DNA from 2 places in the Bacillus sp. GW823-FHT06A10 genome. Region 2 is predicted to be linked to the other one. Evidence: a T-box and tRNA genes for the amino acid it is inferred to sense, from the RefSeq annotation. Region 2 holds a T-box; the other holds one or more tRNA genes.
What was found. The T-box of region 2 lies ahead of ileS2 (isoleucine--tRNA ligase). A T-box ahead of a tRNA ligase gene usually reads a tRNA of that ligase, here a tRNA-Ile.
Positions count from the first base shown of each region.

Region 1: it encodes a tRNA-Ile, which carries the amino acid that the T-box ahead of ileS2 (isoleucine--tRNA ligase) is inferred to sense. The anticodon was not compared.

Region 1 is NZ_JBXAHT010000002.1:557,769-565,851, forward strand. Features, by position in the region: gene AC1Q8M_RS17665 (metal ABC transporter permease) at 1-452, shown strand, start outside; gene AC1Q8M_RS17670 (Fur family transcriptional regulator) at 466-879, shown strand; gene ispG (flavodoxin-dependent (E)-4-hydroxy-3-methylbut-2-enyl-diphosphate synthase) at 959-2,062, opposite strand; gene yqfZ (protein YqfZ) at 2,227-2,592, opposite strand; gene yqgB (protein YqgB) at 2,658-3,416, opposite strand; tRNA gene AC1Q8M_RS17690 (tRNA-Ile) at 3,659-3,732, shown strand; gene sodA (superoxide dismutase [Mn]) at 3,954-4,565, shown strand; gene AC1Q8M_RS17700 (MFS transporter) at 4,683-5,960, shown strand; gene AC1Q8M_RS17705 (peptidoglycan D,D-transpeptidase FtsI family protein) at 6,070-8,083, shown strand, end outside.
Region 2 is NZ_JBXAHT010000002.1:907,367-915,449, forward strand. Features, by position in the region: gene AC1Q8M_RS19640 (YggT family protein) at 1-194, shown strand, start outside; gene AC1Q8M_RS19645 (YlmH family RNA-binding protein) at 210-977, shown strand; gene divIVA (septum site-determining protein DivIVA) at 1,067-1,573, shown strand; T-box leader at 1,625-1,848, shown strand; gene ileS2 (isoleucine--tRNA ligase) at 1,920-4,685, shown strand; gene AC1Q8M_RS19660 (TraR/DksA C4-type zinc finger protein) at 4,843-5,172, shown strand; gene lspA (lipoprotein signal peptidase LspA) at 5,297-5,755, shown strand; gene AC1Q8M_RS19670 (RluA family pseudouridine synthase) at 5,760-6,668, shown strand; gene pyrR (bifunctional pyrimidine operon transcriptional regulator/uracil phosphoribosyltransferase) at 6,873-7,415, shown strand; gene uraA (uracil permease) at 7,562-8,083, shown strand, end outside.

The DNA of each region.
Region 1 (8,083 bases), 350 kb from region 2:
ATTTATTTGGTAGTGTCAGTGCTGTAACAAGTACGGATTTAATTATTATTGGGATTGTAGCAATTGTTGTTGTTGCGACAATTATTTTATTATATAAAGAGCTGTTTCTACTATCATTTGATGAGGAATACGCAGTATCAACTGGTTTAAGAGCGAAATGGATTCACTTTATTTTCATTATATTAGTTGCTCTTGTCATTGCAGTATCAATGCGTGTAGTAGGGGTTCTTCTCGTATCATCATTAATGACGTTACCAGTTGCAGCAAGTATTCGTATTGCTAAAGGATTTAAACAAACAATTTTCTTTTCCATTTTATTTGGTGAAATTGCAGTAATTGGTGGAATGTTTGCTTCGTATCAACTTGATCTAGCACCAGGTGGTACAATTGTTATGATAGCAGTTCTTATTTTAATCGGTGCGATTTTATGGAAGAAGAAAAAAACTGCATAAAGTAGGGATAGGTATGAATCTAACAGAAGCTTTACGCCTAATGAAGGAAAAAGGATACAAACATACTGGAAAAAGAGAAGAGATGCTCAGATTATTTGCAGCACATAATCGTTATTTAACTGCGAAAGACGTTTTAGAGCATATGAAAGACGATTATCCAGGGCTTAGTTTTGATACGATTTATCGTAACTTAACAGTTTTTGCTGAGATTGGTGTTTTAGAACAAACGGAATTAAATGGTGAAAAACATTTTCGTTTCACTTGTTCTATTATGGAACATCATCATCATTTTATTTGTTTGGATTGTGGGGGGACGAAAGAGATTACTTCCTGCCCAATGGATTTTATGAATAAAGATTTTACTGGTTATGAAGTAACGGGTCATAAGTTTGAAATATATGGTCGTTGTCCAAAATGTGCAAAGTAAAAGCTCGTCGGTTATATAACTGACGAGCTTTTTTACGTAGAAAAGAAGGTTGCTCACAAATATTGTGGCAACCTTCTTTTTATTGTTCTTGTGTCTCTTTTTCTTTTTCTCGTTCAGCAGCCATTTCAGCAGCAATTACGTCGATTTCTTTTTTCAGTTCTTCTACCATTGTTTCTTCTGGTACTTTACGAACGACTTGTCCTTTACGGAATAATAATCCCTCTCCACGTGCACCAGCAATACCGATATCAGCTTCACGAGCTTCACCAGGACCATTTACAGCGCAACCAAGTACTGCAACTTTAATTGGTACTTGAAGTGTAGAGATGTATTCTTCCACTTCGTTAGCGATGCTAATTAAATCGATTTCAATACGACCACAAGTTGGACAAGAGATAAGTGTCGCTGCGTTAGAAGCAAGACCGAATGATTTTAATAATTCACGAGCAACTTTTACTTCTTCAACTGGATCAGCACTTAATGAAATACGTAGTGTATTTCCGATGCCTTTACTTAAGATTGCTCCAAGACCAGCGGCACTTTTTACAGTTCCAGCAAACAATGTTCCAGATTCTGTAATACCTAAATGTAATGGGTAATCAAAAGCGCGAGCAGCTTTCTCGTATGCTTCGATTGCTAAGTTAACATCAGAGGCTTTCATAGATACGATAATATCGTGGAAATCTAAGTCCTCTAAAATTTTAATATGATGTAGCGCGCTCTCAACCATACCATCAGCAGTTGGGTATCCGTACTTTTCTAAAATGTGGCGCTCTAATGAACCAGCGTTTACACCAATACGGATTGGAATACCGCGCTCTTTTGCTGCATTTACAACAGCTTCTACTTTATGGCGACGACCAATATTACCTGGATTGATACGTACTTTATCAATGCCACCTTCAATTGCTTTTAAAGCAAGGCGATAATCAAAATGAATATCAGCAACAAGTGGAATGTTGATTTGTTTTTTTATATCAGCAATAGCATTAGCTGCGCGTTCATCTGGAACGGCAACACGGACGACTTGACAGCCAGCTTCTTCTAAACGCTTGATTTCGGCAACTGTTGCTTCAACATCATGTGTTTTTGTTGTTGTCATACTTTGTATAATTAATTCATTATTACCGCCAATTGTTAAATTACCGACTTTAACTGGACGTGTTTTTGTACGATGAGTCATTTCATTCACGAATAGATCGCTCTCCTTATAAAAGAAGTTTCTTATTTAGTCCCTCATATCAATGATAGTATACGTGATATAGGGCTATAGAAACCGAAGTGCTCGGTTTCACTTTTACTATTGTATCAGCGCCTTTATGTAATTGACAAGGATTAAGTGATGGCTTATTGATATAACGGGAATTTATAAGACTTTCCAATTTGTATTTTTGTAGCAGATGTACTTTTGTTTAATTGTTTAAAGTCGTCAATGACTTTTTCTATGGAAGGAATTTTTTTCTTGTTAATTTGTTCTGTAATAGAAAGAACTGTCTCGCCAGTTTTTACTTCAATTGTTTTATAAGATGTATCCGTTTCTTTTTCTGTTTTATTCTCTTTATTTTGTTGGCTGTCTGTGTTTTCTTTTTTAATCGTTTGGGCAGCAGTTGTTTTTTTATATGAACTTAACATCGGTAAAGTACCGATTTTTATATCGTAATAAAATATATAACCGAGAACAAGCACGAATAGGAATATACCTAACCTCTTCATATTCTTCACTCCTTTGCTAGGAATATATGCTTGTCCAAAAAAAAAATGCCTATTTAGGCATTTTTTTATTTTTCTTTCGGTTGGGGTACCTCTTTAATCGTTAAGTATAGAACGATTAAAACAACAGCGATATAAATGAATGTTGCCCCAGGTACGACGATTTTGAATAAATCCATAATCATGAAGAAAATGGTTGGGATTGTGTAGCTGTATGCAGTTAGTGTCCAAACTTGTTTATAGGATAGTTTACGTTGACCGCTCATAGCAGAACCGATGAACGCAAGTAAAGTCACGCCTACAAAAGTGATGAATAATTGGAATAGGTACACTAAGAATCCAATAACAAATAATAAAATTGGATAAATATTATCGAATAAAGAAATAAATTCTTGTAGATCTTTTTTCTCAAGAGATGCACCTAACAAATCGTTATAAGAATACGTTTGTGTTTGACCATTTCCCATAGAGACTACTTTATCTTTTAAAACAAATAAACCTGTTTTATTTTGATATTTTTCTAGGTCTGTTGAATTTGGATCAAATACGAAAAGTGCATTTCCTTCTTCTTTTTCAATAGGCTGATCAATATCGGCTTTTAGTTCGCCATTTTCAATTTTAAAATCAGGTAAATCTTTATCGATGACTTGATTTACCATGCCTACACCATCTTGGATAAAACTACCGTACAAAAAAGTTCTTGGAATAGTAGTAATTAAGCAAAGTAGCATAATATACAAAATGGTTTTACCGATTTTTTGAAAACGGAATAGCGCCATATCTTTAGGCGAGTATATGCTTTTTACGAATTGGGTAAATATGGACATAGATTCACTTCCTTTATGTATGTATAAAATCATTGTAACGTAGGAATCTAGAGAATCTCAAGATATATTATATTTACATATAGTGGAGATAACTAAATTTCTTTTTATTAACTTTCTTCTTTTAAATAAGAAAAATACAATTGACACTTTTCTTTTCTATATGGTAAATTTATCTTACATTTCTTAAAGGGCATATCCGATAGGAATTCCTTTATTTGATATGTTGTTACATACATAATTGTGGACCCTTAGCTCAGCTGGTTAGAGCAGACGGCTCATAACCGTCCGGTCGTAGGTTCGAGTCCTACAGGGTCCATATCCATTTCGCATGTTTATTATGTTAGCAGGAAGCTTCCTTGTAGAAGGAAGCTTTTTTTACGGAATATATGAGCATTTTAATTGAAAAGAAGTGGGAATTTTGCTACTTTAATGATAGCAAGACAATGTGATTTATTTGTTTGCACCCTATGGCAATTAGGGTAGAATGAAGTTGTATGTCACTTAAGTGGCAATACATAAACTGGGAGGAATATAACAATGGCAAAACACGAATTACCAAATTTACCTTATGCGTATGATGCTTTAGAGCCTCACTTTGACAAAGAAACAATGAACATCCATCATACAAAACATCACAACACGTACATTACAAACTTAAACGCTGCTTTAGAAGGTCATGCAGAATTAGCTGACAAAAGCGTAGAAGAATTAGTTGCAAACTTAAACGAAGTACCAGAAGCAATCCGTACAGCAGTACGTAACAATGGTGGCGGACATGCTAACCATACATTCTTCTGGACAATCCTATCTCCAAACGGCGGAGGACAACCTGTAGGTGAACTTGCAACTGCAATTGAAGCAAAATTCGGTAGCTTCGATGCATTCAAAGAAGAATTCGCAAAAGCTGGCGCAACTCGCTTCGGTTCTGGTTGGGCTTGGTTAGTAGTAAACAATGGTGAGCTAGAAGTAACAAGCACTCCAAACCAAGATTCTCCTTTAACTGAAGGTAAAACGCCAGTTATCGGTTTAGATGTTTGGGAGCATGCTTACTACTTAAACTACCAAAACCGTCGTCCAGACTACATCGGTGCATTCTGGAACGTTGTAGATTGGAACGCTGCTGAAAAACGTTACCAAGAAGCAAAATAATTGTAATAAATATAGAAAAAAGCTAGGGGAGAACCCCTAGCTTTTTTCTATGCTTTCCTTTTACATAATTGAGCTTGTCTTTGGAAGACTAGAACATGAAGTAAAGGAGAGTTGTGTATGAAGTGGAAACATATAATTGGTGACGTTGAAGTGAATCGGGATTTAGTGTTATTGCTCCTTATAGGAGGTTTATACACGCTCGCAATTTCTTTATCGAATACGTTTGTAAATATTTATTTATGGAAACAAACACAAAATTATGTGAATCTTGGCTTGTATAATTTGGCCAGCGTTATATTACAGCCTCTCACATTTCTTGTAGGGGGAAAATTAGCGAAACGTATCGATCGCTCGATTTTATTACGAATAGGAGTAGGAACGCTCGCAATTTTTTTTATTGTTGTCTTAGTAGCGGGGAAAAGTGCTTCTCAGTATATTTTATTAATGGGGGCTCTTTTAGGAGTAGGATACGGTTTTTACTGGTTGGCTTTTAACTTATTGACATTTGAAATTACAGAACCAGAAACAAGAGATTTCTTTAATGGGTTTCTTGGACTTCTTACATCCTTCTCTGGGATGATCGGACCAATAGCAGCAGGATACACAATTTCACGTATGGAGAAATGGAGTGGTTATACTGTTATATTCTTTCTTTCATTAGTTCTATTTGCAATTGCTGTCGTCTTAAGCTTCTTTTTATCTAAAAGAGAATGTGAAGGGCGTTATGAAATCGTGCAAGTATTGAAAGAACGACGGATTGATAAAAATTGGGGAAAGATTACACGAGCTCATTTTTTCCAAGGATTGAGAGAAGGAACGTTTATTTTTGTCATTTCAGTATATGTTTATTTAGCAACTAATAGTGAGTTTGCATTAGGGAAATACAGTTTAGTGAACTCTGCTGTATCCTTTGTATGTTATTACTTAGTTGCTCGTATGTTAAAGAAGGAGTGGCGAAAAAAAGCAATTTTACTTGGAGGCATTATTTTATATGCTGTCGTCTTTTTAGTTATTTTCAATGTTACATACACGAAATTACTTATTTATGCGGCATGTATTGCAATTGCATATCCTATTTTACTTGTTCCGTACGGATCAATGACATATGACGTAATTGGTAGAGCGAAAAATGCGAGAGAATGGCGTGTGGAATATGTCGTTGTTCGGGAGCTGTGGCTAAACGCCGGAAGAATCTGTTCCATTTTAAGTTTTTTATGTGCTGTACTATTCTTTCCACCTGAAAAAAGTTTACCTTACTTATTATGTATTTTAGGTGCTGGACATTTTCTTATTTATTTTGCAGTTAAAAATGTCAAATATGATGAGGGAAATGCGAGTAAAGCAAGTGTTGTAACGCAAGGGAACGCGCAAAACCAAACTGAACCAGAAGGTTAACTTCTCGTTTGTTTTATGCTAGAATAGAAAAAGATGTAAGACAGCAGTGAGGACACCTGTATGAAGGTGTCCCTTTCACATTACATAGCTGTTGGTAGAGGGGGTTTGTATGAGCAAGAAACAGAAGCAAAATAAGAAAAAGACCCACGTTCCTTTTCGGTTAAACGTGCTGTTTTTCTGCGTGTTTTTAATGTTCTCCGCGGTTATTGTAAGGCTCGGATATGTACAAATTGTTCGTGGTGAAGAATATAAGAATGAAGTGGAGAAGAAAGAAAACTCAACGATAAGTAATCCTGTACCGCGTGGGAAAATATTTGACCGTTATGGGCGAGCTGTAGTAGATAATGTAGCCATTCGTACTATTACATTTACAAAAATGAAAGGATCAACTGCAGAAGATCGCTTAGAAACAGCGAAAAAGCTAGCAGATTTGATTGAAGTACCGACAGATAAATTAACGGATCGCGATAAAAAGGATTATTGGCTTGCTATGCATAAAGAGGAAGCTAAAGAAAAAATTACGAATAAAGATCGTCAAGAGTTTAAAGATAAAAAAATTGATGATAAAGAATTAGACGAGCGCCAGCGAAGTCGTGTAACAGAAGAAGAGGTTAATCAATTATCCGCAAAAGATCTAGAAATACTAGCGATTAAGAGTAAGATGGATGGCGGATATGCAATGACACCTCAAGTTATTAAAAAGGATGCTACAGAAAAGGAATATTCGATTATTAGTGAAAACTTAGCAGTATTACCAGGTGTAGATACGAATGTTGATTGGGATCGAAAATATACGTACGATGATTTATTCCGAAGTGTACTTGGTGGGGTGTCGACATCTGATGAAGGCTTACCTAGAGAAAGACTAGATTACTATCTTGTTCGTGATTATAATCGAAATGACCGAGTAGGAAAAAGTTATCTTGAGCAACAGTATGAAGATAGCCTACACGGTACGAAAGCAGAAGTTAGAAATGTTACAGATAAAAACGGTAATATTTTAGAAACGATTAATGTATCAAAAGGACAAAGTGGTAATGACCTGAACTTAACAATTGATATGGAATTACAAAAGCGCGTGGAAGATATTCTTGCGAAGAATTTAATGAGGTTTAAAGGAAGCGAACCTCTTTTAGATCGCGCATTCGTTGTAATGATGAACCCAAAAAATGGCGAAGTTTTATCTATGGCGGGGAAACAATTAGTTAACGAAGATGGTCAAACGAAAGTAAATGACTTTGCATTAGGTACCATGACAAGTTCTTATCCGATGGGATCAACTGTAAAAGGTGCAACAGTACTTACTGGATATCAAACTGGTGCGATTCAACCAGGATCGGTGCAATTGGATGAACCAATTAAATTAAAAGGTACACCTACGAAGTCGTCTTGGAAAACGATGGGATACATTAATGATCTTACAGCTTTAAAAATGTCTTCTAACGTTTATATGTTTAAAACAGCGATGAATATCGCCGGTGTTCAGTATGTGAGAGGTGGTACGTTAGATATACCTCAAAAAGCATTTGATACGATGCGTTATTATTTCGGACAGTTTGGACTTGGTGTAAAAACAGGAATTGATTTACCGAATGAATCTGCTGGTCAGATGGGTAGAAGTAGTCAACCAGGTTTCTTACTAGATTTATCAATTGGACAGTATGATACGTATACACCGCTTCAATTAGCGCAATATATTTCGACGATTGCCAATGGCGGATATCGTATGCAACCACAAGTTGTAAAAGAAATTCGTCAACCGGCAGTGAAACCGGATGAAGTTGGGAAAGTTGTTCAATCTATGGAACCGAAAGTATTAAATCGTGTTGATATGCCAGAATCGCAAATTAAACGTGTTCAAGAAGGATTTAGACAAGTGTATAATGATTCAGGTGGTACAGCTACAAAATACTTTACAGGTGCAAAATATAAAGCGGCAGGGAAGACAGGTACCGCGCAAACTGTGTATGGCGGAGATAAAGAGATTGGTAGAAAGGCAAACGGTGAACGTGTGGAAACATATAACTTAACATTAGTAGGTTATGCGCCACTTGAAGATCCAGAAGTAGCATTCTCTGTTGTCGTTCCGTGGGTACATGATGATAAGACTGGTATTAATGGAT
Region 2 (8,083 bases):
TCCTATCATGGTTTCCTGGTGCAAAGGAATCATCTTTTGGAGAGTTCTTGGCGCGAATTTGTGAACCGTATTTAGAACCATTCCGCAGATTTATTCCGCCGCTTGGTATGATTGATATTTCTCCACTCGTTGCGATTTTTGCGTTAAAACTTGCTAAAAGTGGTTTGTTCAGTTTGTTCAGCTATTTCTTATAGTAAGAGGTTAAATACATGAGCATTTACGAACATTTTAGGCCTGATGAAGAGGTCTTTGTAGATAAAGTGCTGGAGTGGAAGCGAACAGCAGAGTACCATCAAGTGAAATTAACAGATTTCCTTGATCCAAGACAGCAACAAATTGTTTCTATGGTAATTGGACAAGGAGATGTCGCTGTGCAATTTGGTGGTGCAACGCCTAATGCAGAGCGTAAAAGAGCACTCATTTATCCAGACTATCTAGAATTAAATGAAGAAGAATTTCAAGTAGAAGTATTAGAAATTGACTATCCTTCCAAGTTTTATACGCTAGAACATAGGCAAATATTAGGTACATTTATGTCTCTTGGTTTAACGAGAGAAAAATGTGGTGATATTTTGCTGCAAGAAAATCGTGCCCAAATTGTAGTTGCGAAAGAAATCGTATCGTACATTGAGATGAACTTACAAGCAATAGGAAAAGTAAAAGTCTCCTTATCAGCAGTACAAGGAGAACAAATTCTACAAATACATGAAACGTGGGGGGAGAAATCTGGAACGGTTTCTTCACTTCGTTTAGATGTTATATTAGCTGAAATGTTACATTTATCTAGACAGAAAGTACAACCTTTCATAAAAAATGGTTTAGTAAAAGTCAATTGGAAAACAGTGGAGCAAACTTCTTATGAATGTTATCCAGGAGATGTTTTTTCTGTTAGAGGATATGGCCGAAGTAAATTATTTTCTGTAGAAGGTAGAACAAAACGCGACAAATGGAGAATTTTGTATGGTATACTAAAATGATTGGTTTTTTAGAAGGAAATCCTCCTATTTTGTCGAAGAAAAGATATAATTGAAAGAGGAAATTTAGATAACTACTTGGAGGTGGCGTTGTGCCGTTAACACCATTAGATATTCATAACAAAGAATTTGGTCGCGGATTCCGTGGCTATGATGAAGATCAAGTAAATGAGTTTCTTGATCAAATTATCAAAGATTATGAATTGGTCATTCGTGAGAAAAAAGCTTTAGAAGAAAAAGTTGCGCAGTTAGAAGGGAAGTTAGATCATTTCTCTAATATTGAAGATACGTTAAACAAATCTATCGTTGTTGCGCAAGAAGCAGCGGAAGAAGTAAAACGTAATGCGCAAAAAGAAGCGAAATTAATTGTGCGTGAAGCTGAAAAGAATGCTGATCGTATTATTAACGAAGCATTAGTAAAATCAAGAAAAGTTGCTTTTGATATTGAAGAGCTAAAGAAACAAGCGAAAGTATTCCGAACTCGTTTCCGTATGTTATTAGAAACACAGCTTGAAATGTTAAACAACGATGATTGGGATAAACTAATTGAGTTAGAAGACGAAGTAGATGAACTGTTGAAAAAAGAAGAAACAGTGTAAGCTTGACGTTTTTCTCATTATTACATATAATTTTAAACAACATATTTATTAAGAAAAACGAAGATAGGGATAAGTACCTTTTCAAACCTTATATAGCGAACTGAGGATGGTGTAAGCTCAGGATAAGGAGATAGTGGGAATATCACCCTGGAGTTCCGCGCTGAATAAATAGAGTAAGCGTAGGCGTGTATTCGCGTTAAGAATATAAAGAGGATTCTATACATATGTATATGATCTACTAGGGTGGTACCGCGGGAGACTTTCTCGTCCCTTTTTGGGATGAGAAAGTCTCTTTTTTATTCCGTTTTTTAAGTATTTCTTTTATACATGTAAGGAGGAATTGAGCATGGAGTACAAAAATACATTACTGATGCCGAAAACAGAGTTCCCAATGCGTGGGAACTTACCAAAACGTGAGCCTGCAATGCAAGAAAAATGGGCTGAAATGAATATTTACGAAAAAGTACAAGAACATACAAAAGGTCGTCCTTTATTTGTATTGCATGATGGACCTCCATATGCGAATGGTGACATTCATATGGGACATGCATTAAATAAAGTATTAAAAGACTTTATTGTTCGTTATAAATCAATGACTGGTTTTAGTGCGCCATATGTTCCAGGATGGGATACGCACGGTTTACCAATTGAACAAGCTTTAACAAATAAAGGCGTAAAACGTAAAGAAATGACAGTTGCTGAGTTCCGTAAGTTATGTGCAGAGTATGCATATGAACAAGTAGAACGTCAACGTGAACAATTTAAGCGTTTAGGTGTACGTGCAGATTGGGATAATCCATATATTACTTTAGAGCCAGCTTATGAAGCACAACAAATTAAAGTGTTTGGTGACATGGCGAAAAAAGGTTATATCTATAAAGGTCAAAAACCAGTTTACTGGTCTCCAACGAGTGAATCTGCTTTAGCAGAAGCTGAAATTGAATATCAAGATAAAAAATCAGCATCTATTTACGTAGCATTCCCTGTAAAAGATGGAAAGAATGTATTAGAAGGTGATGAAAAGTACATCATTTGGACAACAACACCTTGGACATTACCTGCAAACTTAGGTATTTCTGTTCACCCAGAGCTTGAATATAGTATTGTAAAAGTAAATGATGAGAAATTTATCATTGCTTCTGAGCTGTTTGAGACAGTTGCAAAAACGTTAGAGTGGGAAAATGCTGAAGTTGTGAAAACAGTAAAAGGTAGCGAACTTGAGTACACAGTTGCAAAACATCCATTCTACGATCGTGATTCATTAGTTATGCTAGGAGATCACGTAACAACAGATGCAGGTACAGGTTGTGTTCATACAGCACCAGGACACGGGGAAGATGACTTCGTTGTTGGTAAAAAGTATGGATTAGAAGTACTTTGCCCAGTCGATGATAAAGGTGTATTAACAAATGAAGCACCTGGATTTGAAGGCTTATTCTATGATAAAGCTAACAAGCCAATTACAGAAAAATTAGAAGAAGTAGGCGCGTTACTGAAACTAACATTCATTACACATTCATACCCACATGATTGGAGAACGAAAAAACCAATTATTTTCCGTGCGACAGCACAGTGGTTTGCATCTATTGAAGCATTCCGTAAAGAATTAATAGAAGCTGTAGCGGAAACGAAATGGGTACCAGCATGGGGAGAAACTCGTCTTCATAATATGGTTCGTGACCGTGGTGACTGGTGTATTTCTCGTCAGCGTGCATGGGGTGTGCCAATTCCGGTATTCTATGCTGAGAATGGTGATCCAATTATTACGGATGAAACAATTAACCATGTAGCAGATTTATTCCGTGAACACGGTTCTAACGTATGGTTCGAGCGTGAAGCGAAAGATCTATTACCAGAAGGATTTACACATCCGGGTAGCCCAAATGGCGAATTCCGTAAAGAAACAGACATCATGGATGTATGGTTCGATTCAGGTTCTTCTCACCAAGCGGTATTAGAAGAGCGCGAAGATTTACAGCGTCCAGCTGATTTATATTTAGAAGGATCTGACCAGTATCGTGGTTGGTTTAACTCTTCATTATCAACAGCAGTTGCTGTAACAGGTAAAGCTCCATATAAAGGCGTATTAAGTCACGGTTTCGTATTAGATGGTGAAGGACGTAAAATGAGTAAGTCGATTGGAAACATCGTCGTACCGAAGAAAATTATGGATCAATTAGGCGGAGACATTTTACGCTTATGGGTATCTTCTGTTGACTATCAATCTGACGTACGTATTTCAGATGATATTTTAAAACAAGTAGCAGAAGTGTATCGTAAAATCCGTAACACATTCCGTTTCTTATTAGGAAACTTAGACGACTTTAAGCCAAGTGAAAATGCAGTAGCTGTAGCTGAACTTCGTGAAGTAGATCGTTACATGTTAGTGAAATTAAATGACTTAATTACAAAAGTTAAAGAAGCATATGAGACATACGACTTCGCTGCTGTGTATCATGCAATTCATAACTTCTGTACAATTGATTTAAGTTCATTCTACTTAGACTTTGCAAAAGACATTTTATACATTGAAGGTGCAAATCACGAAGATCGTCGTGCAATTCAAACTGTATTATATGATGTTCTTGTTGCGTTAACAAAACTTGTAACACCAATCTTACCGCATACAGCTGATGAAGTATGGCCATACATTCCAGGCGTAACAGAAGAAAGTGTACAATTAACTGATATGCCAGAAGCTGTACAATTAGATGACGCGGAAGCGTTAAAAACAAAATGGGATGCATTTATGACATTACGTGATGACGTGTTAAAAGCACTAGAAGTAGCTCGTAATGAAAAAGTAATCGGTAAGTCATTAAATGCAAGCATTACGCTATATCCAACTGCAGAAATGAAAGCTATGTTAGAGTCTATTAGCGAAGACTTAAAGCAATTATTCATCGTTTCTGAGTATAAACTTGGTGGTATGATGGATGAAGCGCCAGCAGATGCACCGAAGTATGAACATACAGCGGTTGTTGTTGCGCAAGCAACTGGTGAAACATGTGAACGTTGTTGGGTAGTTTCAGAAACAATTGGTAAAGATGCTGAACATGAAACATTATGTGAGCGTTGTGCAACAGTTGTTAAAGAAAACTATGTAAAATAATAAAAAACTGACTGCTATTCATGCAGTCAGTTTTTTTTGTTGATGGCATATCAAAAAAACTTTTCAGACTCTTTCCTGTGAAGGAAAAATGTGTGTGAGGTAAGCAAATAAATTTCGGACACACTAACTGTACATTACAGCTAGGAGGAATGTACACGTGAATGAAATTTACATGGAAATAAAAGAAGAATTGCAATTGATGAGAAAAGAGTTGCAAGAGAGACTAGCTAAAGAAGTAATGCACAAATATGATGTCGAGTTCAGCCAAGAGCTTGGATATGAAATTAAGGAAGAGATAAAGAAAAAATTGCTATTACATGATATAAAAGAGGATTTAAAGGATGTAGAACGCGCATTATTTAAAATGGAAATAGACATGTACGGTATTTGTGAAGAGACGGGGAGATTAATTTCGACAAAGCAAATGAAGACAATGCCGACTGCTCGTACGATTCATGAATTCTTCTATGAAAAGGTAAATGTATGAATACGCACAACGATATCATATTACCTTTTTTTAATTTATTTTATTCTTCTATAAAGGTTCATTGTGAAAAGGTAGCAGCTATGCTAAAATTTTGAGGTACACTGTCTTTGTGGGGGAAATGAAAATGATATATTATGTAATAGCGTTATTTGTCATTGCTATCGATCAAATATCGAAGTGGTTAATTGTAAAGAACATGGAATTGGGTACGAGTATTCCGATTATCGACAATGTATTATACATAACATCACATCGAAATAGAGGCGCTGCTTGGGGTATTTTAGAAAATAAAATGTGGTTCTTCTACATTATTACAGTTGTTTTTGTAGTGTTTATCGTATTTTATATGAAAAAGTATGCGAAAACAGACAAGCTTCTAGGTATTTCGTTAGGTCTAATTTTGGGCGGGGCAATTGGTAACTTTATTGATCGTGTATTTAGACAAGAAGTAGTGGATTTCATTCACGTGTATATTTTCTCGTACAACTATCCAGTATTCAATATAGCTGATTCAGCATTATGTATTGGTGTTGTATTAATTATTATTCAAACATTATTAGAAGGCAAGAAAGCGAAGGAGTAATTGAATGAGTGAAGTAGTACAAGTAACAGTTGCAGCAGAGCAAAAAAACGAACGAATTGATAAATTCGTTACAGGGATAAATAACGAATGGTCACGTTCACAAGTACAGCAATGGATTAAAGATGATGTTGTGACAGTGAACGGGAAAGCAGTAAAAGTGAATTATAAAGTAAAAGAAGAAGATGAAATTACAGTAACGATTCCTGAGCCAGAAGCGCTAGATATTCAACCAGAGGATTTAAATTTAGAAATTTATTATGAAGATGCAGATGTGCTTGTTGTAAATAAGCCACGTGGCATGGTTGTACATCCAGCACCAGGGCATACAAGTGGTACACTTGTAAACGGCCTTATGCACCATTGTACAGACTTATCAGGCATTAACGGTGTAATGCGTCCAGGTATCGTGCATCGTATTGATAAAGATACATCTGGACTATTAATGGTTGCTAAAAATGATATGGCACATGAATCGCTTGTAAATCAGCTTGTAGCCAAAACAGTAACGAGACGTTACAAAGCGATTGTACACGGTGTGATTCCGCATGATAAGGGAACTATCGATGCACCAATTGGTCGTGATAAGAAAGAGCGTCAAAGTATGACAGTTGATGAAAATGGTAAGAACGCTGTTACGCACTTCCAAGTGTTAGAACGTTTTAAAGACTTTACACTTGTAGAATGTCGCTTAGAAACGGGACGTACGCACCAAATTCGTGTTCATATGAAATATATTGGCTATCCACTTGCAGGAGATCCGAAGTATGGTCCGAAGAAAACATTAGATATGAATGGACAAGCACTTCATGCGGGTATTTTAGGCTTTGATCATCCTCGTACTGGTGAATATATTCAGTTTGAGGCACCGATTCCAGAAGTGTTTGAAGACGCATTAAATATTTTACGAAAATAGTATTGACAAATCATAAGAAAACTGAGATACTGACAACAGTTAAATAATGATCCTTTAACACAGCCCCGTGAGGTTGAGAAGGTAACGGTTTGAAATACTTAGGGTATGTTGTACCCTTTTTTCAAAAGTCCTCTCGCACACGCTGAGAGGACTTTTTTTATACCATTACTCTCACGCAAGAAAAAAAGCTTGGAGGTGTAGAGCATGCAAGAGAAAGCTGTCGTTTTAGATGACCAAATGATTCGCCGCGCTTTAACACGAATTAGTCATGAAATCGTGGAACGAAATAAAGGTGTCGATAATTGTGTTCTTGTCGGAATTAAAACTCGTGGAATTTTTATTGCACAACGTTTGGCAGAACGAATTGGTCAAATTGAAGGAAAAGAAATGGAAGTTGGAGAGTTAGACATTACGTTATATCGTGATGATTTAACACTACAATCCAAAAATAAAGAACCACTTGTAAAAGGTTCTGATATCCCTGTAGATATTACGAAGAAAAAAGTTATCCTCGTTGATGACGTATTATATACAGGAAGAACAGTTCGAGCAGCAATGGATGCTCTTATGGATTTAGGTAGACCATCTCAAATTCAATTGGCGGTTCTTGTTGATAGAGGTCATCGTGAATTACCAATTCGCGCTGATTATGTAGGAAAGAACATTCCAACATCAAGTGAAGAGCGTATCGAAGTTGATTTGCAAGAGACAGATCAACAAGATCGAGTAAGCATATACGATAAGTAAAGCCCTTTTAAATGTAGTCCTGTGAGGCTGCCAAAGGGTCTTGGCTTTCATATGTCAAATTTGGCATACGAAAGTATAGGACTCTTTGTGCACAGGCACAAAGAGTTTTTTTATTGCAAAGATTTAAACTGAAGGAGGATGTAACAATGGAACAAAAGCCAGTGTTAGACGTTAATGAAGTACCGAAACCGGGAAAATGGTTATTTTTAAGTATACAACATTTGTTCGCGATGTTTGGATCAACAGTGCTTGTTCCGTTTTTAACAGGATTGAACCCATCAGTAGCATTAATATCAAGTGGATTAGGAACGCTAGCGTTTCTTCTTATAACGAAAGGTCAAGTACCAGCATATTTAGGATCATCATTCGCCTTTATCGCACCGATTATAACAGCGAAAACGGCAGGTGGGCCGGGAGCAGCAATGCTTGGTGGTTTGCTAGCAGGGCTTGTGTACATCTTAATCTCACTCGGAATTAAGAAATCAGGATCAGAGTGGATTATGAAACTACTACCACCAATCGTAGTTGGTCCAGTAGTAATGGTAATCGGTCTAGCTTTAGCACATACAGCAGTTAACATGGCGATGAACGGTGCGGATGGCAAATACAGCTTTACACATTTTTCAGTAGCATTAGTAACATTAGCAATTACAATCATTTGCTCGATA